2 regions of the Erwinia sp. CGal63 genome follow, and region 1 is predicted to be linked to the other one. Evidence: predicted binding sites of a transcription regulator. Region 1 holds the regulator's gene; the other holds the start of a gene.
The links. Region 1 encodes PhoB, which activates phosphate uptake and scavenging genes when phosphate is short. Its sites were predicted from a motif close to CTGTCATAAAACTGNCNNAT; they were not measured.
Positions count from the first base shown of each region.

Region 1 (4,391 bases):
AAGCTCGCGCGCATAGCTGGGCGGCGAACCGGTATCAAAGATGTCGCCGGCGACGACCACGGCATCGACCTGATGCTGCTCCACCTGCGCGACCAGCCACGTCAGAAAAGCTTCATGTTCCGGCGCACGGCTTTTGGTGTAAAAAAACTGGCCGAGATGCCAGTCGGCGGTGTGAATAAGTCGCATAGCGTCCCTTCTGTGTCAGGTAAGCGAGACGCCGATTATAAACGGCTGGCCAAAAAACCTCAGCAACGCATTTTCATCCTGCTGAAAAGTGTTATAAAACTGATGAATAGCGGCTGGATTTTTTCATAAAAGTGTCATAAATCTGACGCATAATGGCGCCGCATATCCGGTGACATTCCGTCACAGACGCAGGAGCAATAATGGCTAAGCGCATTCTGGTAGTCGAAGATGAAGCCCCAATTCGTGAGATGTTGTGTTTTGTGCTGGAACAAAATGACTATCAGCCGATAGAAGCGGAAGATTATGACAGCGCCATTAATCTGCTGATCGAACCCTGGCCGGATCTGATCCTGCTGGACTGGATGCTGCCTGGCGGCACGGGTATCCAGTTTATCCGTCATCTGAAGCGCGAGGCGATGACCCGCGATATTCCGGTGATGATGCTGACCGCGCGCGGCGAAGAAGAAGACCGCGTGCGCGGGCTGGAAGTCGGCGCCGACGACTATATTATCAAGCCTTTCTCACCCAAAGAGCTGGTGGCGCGGATTAAAGCGGTAATGCGCCGTATATCGCCGATGGCGGTGGAAGAAGTCATCGAAATTCAGGGACTGAGCCTGGATCCCTCTTCGCACCGCGTGATGTCCGAGACACAGCCGCTGGAGATGGGGCCAACAGAATATAAGCTGCTGCACTTCTTTATGACGCATCCCGAGCGCGTCTACAGCCGCGAGCAGTTGCTTAATCACGTCTGGGGCACTAACGTCTACGTGGAAGATCGTACTGTGGACGTGCATATTCGCCGTCTGCGTAAGGCACTTGAACTGACCGGACACGATCGTATGGTGCAGACAGTTCGCGGAACAGGCTACCGTTTCTCTGCGCGTTACTGATTGTCCCCACTGGAGTTTTCATTGTGCTGGAACGCCTCTCCTGGAAGAGATTGCTGCTTGAGCTGCTGCTCGCCTGTTTACCAGCGCTGATCCTTGGACTGCTGGTCGGCGGGCTGCCCTGGTGGCTGCTGCTGGCCACGCTGGCCATACTGGGCTGGCATTTTACCAACCTGCTTCGCCTCTCTCACTGGCTGTGGATCGACCGCAGCATCACGCCGCCGACCGGGCGCGGCAGCTGGGAACCGCTGTTTTATGGCCTGTATCAAATGCAGGCGCGCAACCGTCGCCGCCGTCGCGAGTTGGGACATCTGATTAAAAGGTTTCGCAGCGGCGCGGAGTCGCTGCCGGACGCGGTGGTACTGACCACCGAAGAGGGCACGATTTTCTGGTGCAACGGCCTGGCGCAGCAAATGTTGGGGCTGCGCTGGCCGGAAGATAACGGTCAAAATATCCTTAACCTGCTGCGCTATCCCGAGTTTACCCTTTACCTGCGCCAGCGTGACTTCTCACGACCGCTGACGCTGGTGCTGAACAGCCATCGTCACCTTGAGTTCCGCGTGATGCCCTATAGCGAAGGCCAGTGGCTGCTGGTGGCGCGCGACGTAACCCAAATGCATCAGCTGGAAGGCGCGCGACGCAACTTTTTCGCCAACGTCAGTCATGAATTGCGCACGCCGCTTACGGTGCTGCAGGGTTATCTGGAGATGATGAGCGACGCGGTGCTGGAAGGGCCGTCGCGCGATAAGGCGTTGCACACCATGCAGGAGCAAACCCGACGAATGGACGCGCTGGTGAAACAGCTGCTGACGCTGTCGCGAATCGAGGCTGCTCCGGCGCTGGATCTGCAGGAAAAAGTCGATGTGCCGCTGATGCTGCGGCTGCTGCAGCGCGAGGCGGAAACGCTCAGCCAGGGTCGCCACCAGATCCATTTTTCCGCCGATCCGCAGCTACGGGTATTCGGCAACGACGAACAGCTGCGCAGCGCCATTTCCAACCTGGTTTACAACGCGGTCAACCATACGCCGGAAGGCACGCGTATTGATATCAGCTGGAAAAAAACGGCGCATGGCGCGCAATTTAAAGTTTGTGATAACGGGCCAGGCATCGCCGCAGAACATATTCCTCGTCTGACCGAGCGCTTTTATCGCGTTGATAAGGCGCGCTCGCGGCAAACCGGCGGCAGCGGCCTGGGACTGGCTATCGTTAAACATGCGCTCGGCCATCATAATACGCGCCTGGAGATAACCAGCCAGCCGGGAAAAGAGACCTGTTTCGGCTTCTCGCTGCCTGCAAGGTTGATTGTCAGCGGTGAACTGGCTCAGAATGCGGTTCACTGAGCAGGCGGACGAGAAAAATGAAAAAGTGGTTTGTTGCGCTGATGCTGCTGTGCAGCTCGGCTGGTGCAAGCGAAACTATGCTGGCTGGCAACCTCAGCAGCGTAGGCTCGGATACGCTCGGCACATTAATGACGCTGTGGGGCGAAAGCTTTAATCGCCTTTATCCCGGCGTCAACGTGCAAATTCAGGCTTCCGGTTCCTCAACGGCGCCTACCGCGCTGGCGGCGGGCGCGGCGCAGCTGGGCGCGATGAGTCGGCCGATGCAGGCGGTGGAGCGCCAGCTGTTTGAAAATCGCTACGGCTATGCGCCGCTGGCCGTACCGGTGGCGATGGACGCGCTGGTGGTGGTGGTCAATCAGGATAATCCGCTGCAGGGCGTAGATGCCCGCCAGCTGGATGCCATTTTTTCCGTTACCCGCCGCTGCGGCGCGCCTTTTACCGTGCGCAGCTGGGGCGATCTTCAGCTAACGCAGGGCGAATGGGCGCGGCGACCCATCCAGCGCTTTGGCCGTAACTCCGCTTCCGGCACCTGGGGCTTTTTCCGTCAGCAGGCGCTGTGCAACGGGGATTTCCGCAGTGACGTAAGCGAGTATCCCGGTTCCGCCGCGGTTATCCAGGCAGTAGCGAGCACGCTGAACGGTATCGGCTACGCCAGCATGGGCGTGCATATGACCGGCGTAAAAACGCTGCCGGTTTCCCGCGACGGCACTGACTGGATCGCGCCTTCGGTGGCAAACATCCGCAGCGGCAGCTATCCCTATGCGCGACCGCTTTATATTTATGTGAACAGGGCGCCAGGCCAGCCGCTGGAGCCGCTGACCAGAGCTTTTTTACGGCAGGCGCTGTCGCCGCAGGGCCAGGCGCTGGTGACGCAGGCGGGCTATCTGCCACTGTCGGATGCGCAGCTGGAAAAGGCCAGGATGATGGTGAATGAGTAGGGCAAACGGCCCGGCCTGAGCATTTCATAGCGCAATTTCAACCGTATGCAGCAGCGGCATCATGGCTTCGGCAGGCTGTAAGGCGTAATCCAGGGCCGCGCGCGCTCTGTTACCGCCGGGCGCCGCACTGTAGCGTCCCAGGCGCGCTGCTGAAAACTGCTTCTTCTTTTTTACTACGGTTACCTGCGCTGATTCCGTCGCACGTTTTATGCCAAATCCTCAACTTGAATTTTTTTCATGTGTGATGAAATTTCCTCGTTTGCCGCTGAATCTTTCTCATGACATTCTTGACTTCAGACGTTTAGCCATCCAGATGTCCTGAGTGGCAAACAGTAACTATTTCACTAAGAAATTATGCGCCGTTGCGCCGGCCAGGAGTGACCGATCATGCAAAGAGATTCAGCCCAATACCGCGCCGAAGTTGTCGGCAGTTTTCTGCGTCCCGTCGTTATCAAACAGGCTCGTGAGCAGTTTCAGGCAGGTGAAATCGATGCCGCCGCGCTGCGTCAGATTGAAGACGAAGCTATCCGTGACGTAGTGGAACAGCAGCGCGCCAGCGGCCTGAAAGTGGTTACCGACGGCGAGTTTCGCCGCGCGTGGTGGCACTTCGATTTCTTCGACGGTCTGCAAGGCGTGGAGCGCTATGAAGCGGAGCAGGGCATCCAGTTTAACGGCGTACAGACCAAAGCCCGCGGCGTGAAAGTCACCGGCAAGCTGGGTTTCGGCAATCATCCAATGCTGGAGGATTTCCGTTTCCTGCAAAGCGTCAGCGGCGACGCTATCCCTAAAATGACGATCCCCAGCCCAAGCGTGCTGCACTTTCGCGGCGGCCGTAAGGTTATCGACGAAACGGTCTATCCGGATCTGAAAGACTATTTTCACGATCTGGCGCTGACTTACCGCGACGCGATTAAAGGTTTTTACGACGCTGGCTGCCGCTATCTGCAGCTGGACGATACGGTATGGGCCTATCTGTGCTCGGAAGATCAGAAGCGCCAAATTCGCGAGCGCGGCGACGACCCGGAAGAGCTGGCGAACAT
Region 1 is NZ_JAKUMN010000004.1:349,641-354,031, forward strand. Features, by position in the region: gene sbcD (exonuclease subunit SbcD) at 1-186, opposite strand, end outside; gene phoB (phosphate response regulator transcription factor PhoB) at 387-1,076, shown strand; gene phoR (phosphate regulon sensor histidine kinase PhoR) at 1,100-2,413, shown strand; gene MKZ79_RS15095 (PstS family phosphate ABC transporter substrate-binding protein) at 2,431-3,351, shown strand; gene MKZ79_RS15100 (cobalamin-independent methionine synthase II family protein) at 3,739-4,391, shown strand, end outside.

Region 2 (4,391 bases), on a different contig from region 1:
TTGTTTCATAGCCATAAGGCATCCTTTCGTTAAATATCCATAAATAAACAAAAAAGATAAAGGGATTACCGGGCTTTCAGGCGGGGACAGGCATTGCCTGTCAGTAATAGCGCAAATAATTTTTCAGGTAATGCTTTCATAAGAAAAAATAGAGAATCCATCCACACCAGCCGGTTTCCTGGCCAGCAATACTAATTGATCGCTTTGCGCACGAGAAGTATTTTTTTAAAAATTCCACCGGACAGAGACGCGCCTCTTACATATTTAACCGAATGAATAACAAGAATAAGTTAATATTGCACGTAAAGCTTACCGTTATAAATTTGAATCATTCAGTAATTAAGAAAACTCCTGGGAAATCTGCATGATTCATTTATTTCAACTTCTGAAAATCGGTGGCAGAGATAAACACTTAAGATAAAAACTGACAGCATCATGCCGCTTTCATCAGGAAAAACCCGCTTATTAATACGTAATCATTTTCTGTATTTATTTTTTATTTGCGATCGTCATACGCATCACCTGAAAGCCTTATGCCTTTACAGGATGTCATACCCGAGGATGGGATAGGGCTAAGCGGAAAAGCCGAAACAGATGAACTGGCTGACAGCCTGACGAGCGCCCTGCGGGTGGAAACCGGCTGGCGAAACGGGCAAGGAAGCGGCGGCAAAACGGGCAAGGAAGCGGCGGCAAAACCTCGGGCCATGCCGCCTGAGGCTATACCGCTTTCGGCGTCGCCTGTAGCGGAGCCGATTGCGCAGGCACGAGTTGAGCGTAAATCGGCAACGGCAGCTGGTTCAAAGCGCCTGCGCGCAGGCCCAGGCGGAGCTCCAGGCCCATTGAAAGTTATAGCCGCCAAGCCAGCCGGTAACATCCACGACTTCGCCGATAAAATAGAGCCCCGGCACGTCGCGCGTCTCCATCGTTTTGGAAGAGAGCGCGCCGGTATCCACGCCGCCCAACGTCACTTCCGCCGTGCGGTAACCTTCAGTGCCGTTAGGCTGCACGCGCCAGCCGTGCAGGGTTTCCGCCAGCTCGCTCTGCTGGCGGCTGTTCAGCTGCTTAAGCGTACACTCCGGCAGCGTTCCCAGCAGCTGCAGAGACTCCACGAGGCGGCGAGGCAGCACCTTAGCCAGGGTATTTTTCAGGCTCTGGTTTGGATGAGTCTCGCGCTCTTCGCTGATAAAAGCGTGCAGATCGCGATCCGGGGAAAGGTTAATGGTTACGAATTCGCCTGGCTGCCAGTAGCTGGAAAGCTGCAGCACCGCCGGGCCGGAAAGTCCGCGATGAGTGAACAGCAGCGCCTCTTTAAACACGACGCCGCTTTCGGACGTCATCACGGCGGGTACGGCGACGCCGGAAAGCGTCTGCAGCTGTTCAAGCAGCGGCTTATGCAGGGTAAAAGGCACCAGACCGGCACGCGTAGGGAAAACGTTCAGGCCAAACTGCTCTGCGATTTTATAGCCGAAAGGCGAGGCGCCCAGGCCAGGCATAGAAAGACCGCCGGAAGCGATCACCAGTTTTTCCGCCTGTACCGTGCCGCCGTTCAGCTCCAGCGTATAGCCTTCATCGCGCGTTACCTTCAGCACCTCGCTACGCAGCCGCAGCGTCACCTGACCGGCTTCACACTCTTTCAGCAGTAAATCCACTATTTGCTGGGCGGAATCGTCGCAAAACAGCTGGCCCAGCGTTTTTTCGTGCCACTGAATACCGTGCCGGTTAACCAGGTCGATAAAGTCCCATTGGGTATAGCGCGCCAGCGCGGATTTGCAGAAATGCGGGTTATGCGACAGGTAAGCCGCAGGCTCGGTATAAAGGTTAGTGAAGTTGCAGCGGCCGCCGCCCGACATCAGGATTTTGCGCCCCGCCTTTTTACCATTATCCAGCACCAGCACGCGCTTGCCACGCTGGCCTGCCTGGGCGGCGCAAAACAGGCCGGCCGCGCCTGCACCGATAATGATAACGTCAAACTTTTCCACACTGCTCTCCGGCCCGCTGCTCTAAAAAAACGCTGATTGTAATGACAAGGGACGCTTCCTGCCAGCGTCACAAAAGCGTCATGTTGGCCCCGCTTTATAACTGGATGATTTTTATACGCTTCAGGGCCATTATTTGCCCCAGCTGACGCATTAATGTCAAAAAAAGTCTATATTTCACTTTCCCCGGGCGCCGTTTCTCGCTGATAATGCGCCGCGTTCATGTCCTCCAAAATGGCGTAACGCTTATGCTACATCTGTTTGCTGGTCTTGATTACCATACCGGCCTGTTACTCGTCCTTGCCCTGCTTTTTGTTTTGTTCTACGAAGCTATCAACGGCTTCCACGACACGGCAAATGCGGTGGCTACCGTTATCTATACCCGAGCAATGCGATCGCAACTGGCGGTGGTGATGGCCGGCGTATTTAACTTCTTCGGCGTACTGCTGGGCGGGCTAAGCGTTGCTTACGCCATTGTCCATCTGCTACCCACCGATCTGCTGCTCAACGTCGGTTCGGCTCACGGTCTGGCCATGGTCTTTTCCATGCTGCTGGCCGCTATCATCTGGAATCTGGGCACCTGGTATTTCGGTCTGCCTGCTTCCAGCTCCCATACCCTCATCGGGGCCATTATCGGCATCGGCCTGACCAACGCGCTGCTGACCGGCACGTCGGTGGTGGAAGCGCTGAATATCCCGAAAATGATCGGCATTTTTCTGTCGCTGGTTATTTCACCAATTGTCGGCCTGGTGCTGGCTGGCGGCCTGGTGTTTATCCTGCGTCGCTTCTGGAGCGGCAATAAAAAACGTCGCCGCATCCATATGACGCCGGCAGAACGCGAAAAGATCGACGGCAAGAAGAAGCCGCCGTTCTGGACGCGTATCGCTCTGATCGTGTCGGCTATCGGCGTCAGCTACTCGCACGGCGCTAACGATGGTCAGAAAGGCATCGGTCTGATTATGCTGGTGCTGATTGGCGTGGCGCCTGCGGGCTTTATCGTCAATATGAATGCTTCCGGTTACGACATCACGCGCACGCGCGATTCGGTCAATCATCTGGAGCAGTACTATCAGCAGCATCCCGCTTCTCTGGCGGAGATGGTGCAGTTGACGCCGCCCGCGCTGCCAACGCCGGAAGAGAACCCGGGCAGCCCGAAAGAGTTTCACTGCGACGCTTCACGTGTGATGCCCGCTATCGAACGGACTCAGGGCCTGCTGAACAATCTGCAAAGCTACGATGCGCTCAGCGTTGAGCAGCGCAGCCAGCTGCGTCGCCTGCTGATGTGCATCTCCGATACCGCGGACAAAACGGCCAAGCTGAAGAGCGTACCTGCCGAAGATCAGCGTTTCCTCGGCAAGCTGAAGGGCGATATGCTCAACACCGTTGAGTACGCGCCGGTCTGGATCATTATCGCCGTTGCTCTGGCGCTGTCGCTGGGCACGATGGTGGGCTGGCGCCGTGTCGCCACCACCATCGGCGAGAAGATCGGTAAAAAAGGCATGACCTATGCTCAGGGAATGTCCGCGCAGATGACCGCTGCAGTATCTATCGGCGTAGCCAGCTACACCGGGATGCCGGTGTCGACCACGCACGTGCTCTCCTCTTCCGTGGCCGGCACCATGCTGGTAGACGGCGGCGGCGTGCAGGGCAAGACGATCAAGAATATCCTGCTGGCCTGGGTCTTTACCCTGCCGGTGTCGATCGTCCTGTCGGGCGTGCTCTACTGGCTGGCGCTGAAGCTGGTGCACTAAGCCGGCAGCGAAAACGCTATCAGGGCGGGGAATTTTCCCCGCCTTTTTTTTCGCCTAATGCCAGATAAGCAGGCCGATCAGGCTGATAAAAACCAGTCCACACAGCGAGCTGGTCAGCAGGAACTGACCACGCACCCGCTCACAGCGCCGAATAAATTCTTCGTCATGATGGTCGCGATAGCGCTGCAGCCAGATGTAGCGCACCAGCCGCACCTGTTTCCCCGGCTGCCCGTGCGAGGTAAAAAAGCCCGCGCCGTCGACATACTGATAGAGCAAAGGATCGCAGCCACGAAGGACTACCAGTAAAGCACGCAGGGAAGAGAAATAGCGCGCCATATTCACCAGACAAACCACGCAAAGCGCCCAAAAAAGTGCAATCGTGCTAATCATGCTCCCCTCCACGACGAGACTCTGCCAGCCTGCGCAGAGTTAAGCCAACCCCAGGCTGCGATAGCGACAAGGCGCCGCTCAGCGTTTTTATTCTCTTCAGTTTAGGAGATGAGGTGAATTTTTTACCAGCGCCGCAACCGCCAGGATAAAAAACAGCGCGAAACGCATGTTGATCTCGCTCGCAAAGGTGAGGCGCTGGTCGGGATTTGTTAACAATTTTCGCTATACTAAGGTGATAATAAAGGCGCTATGTCAGGCGCTGAAAACCCTGCCA
Region 2 is NZ_JAKUMN010000008.1:199,719-204,109, forward strand. Features, by position in the region: gene MKZ79_RS19995 (autotransporter outer membrane beta-barrel domain-containing protein) at 1-15, opposite strand, end outside; gene MKZ79_RS20000 (NAD(P)/FAD-dependent oxidoreductase) at 798-1,979, opposite strand; gene pitA (inorganic phosphate transporter PitA) at 2,225-3,727, shown strand; gene uspB (universal stress protein UspB) at 3,782-4,117, opposite strand.
Region 2: the regulator PhoB is predicted to act here: its motif matches at 2,044-2,063, upstream of pitA (inorganic phosphate transporter PitA).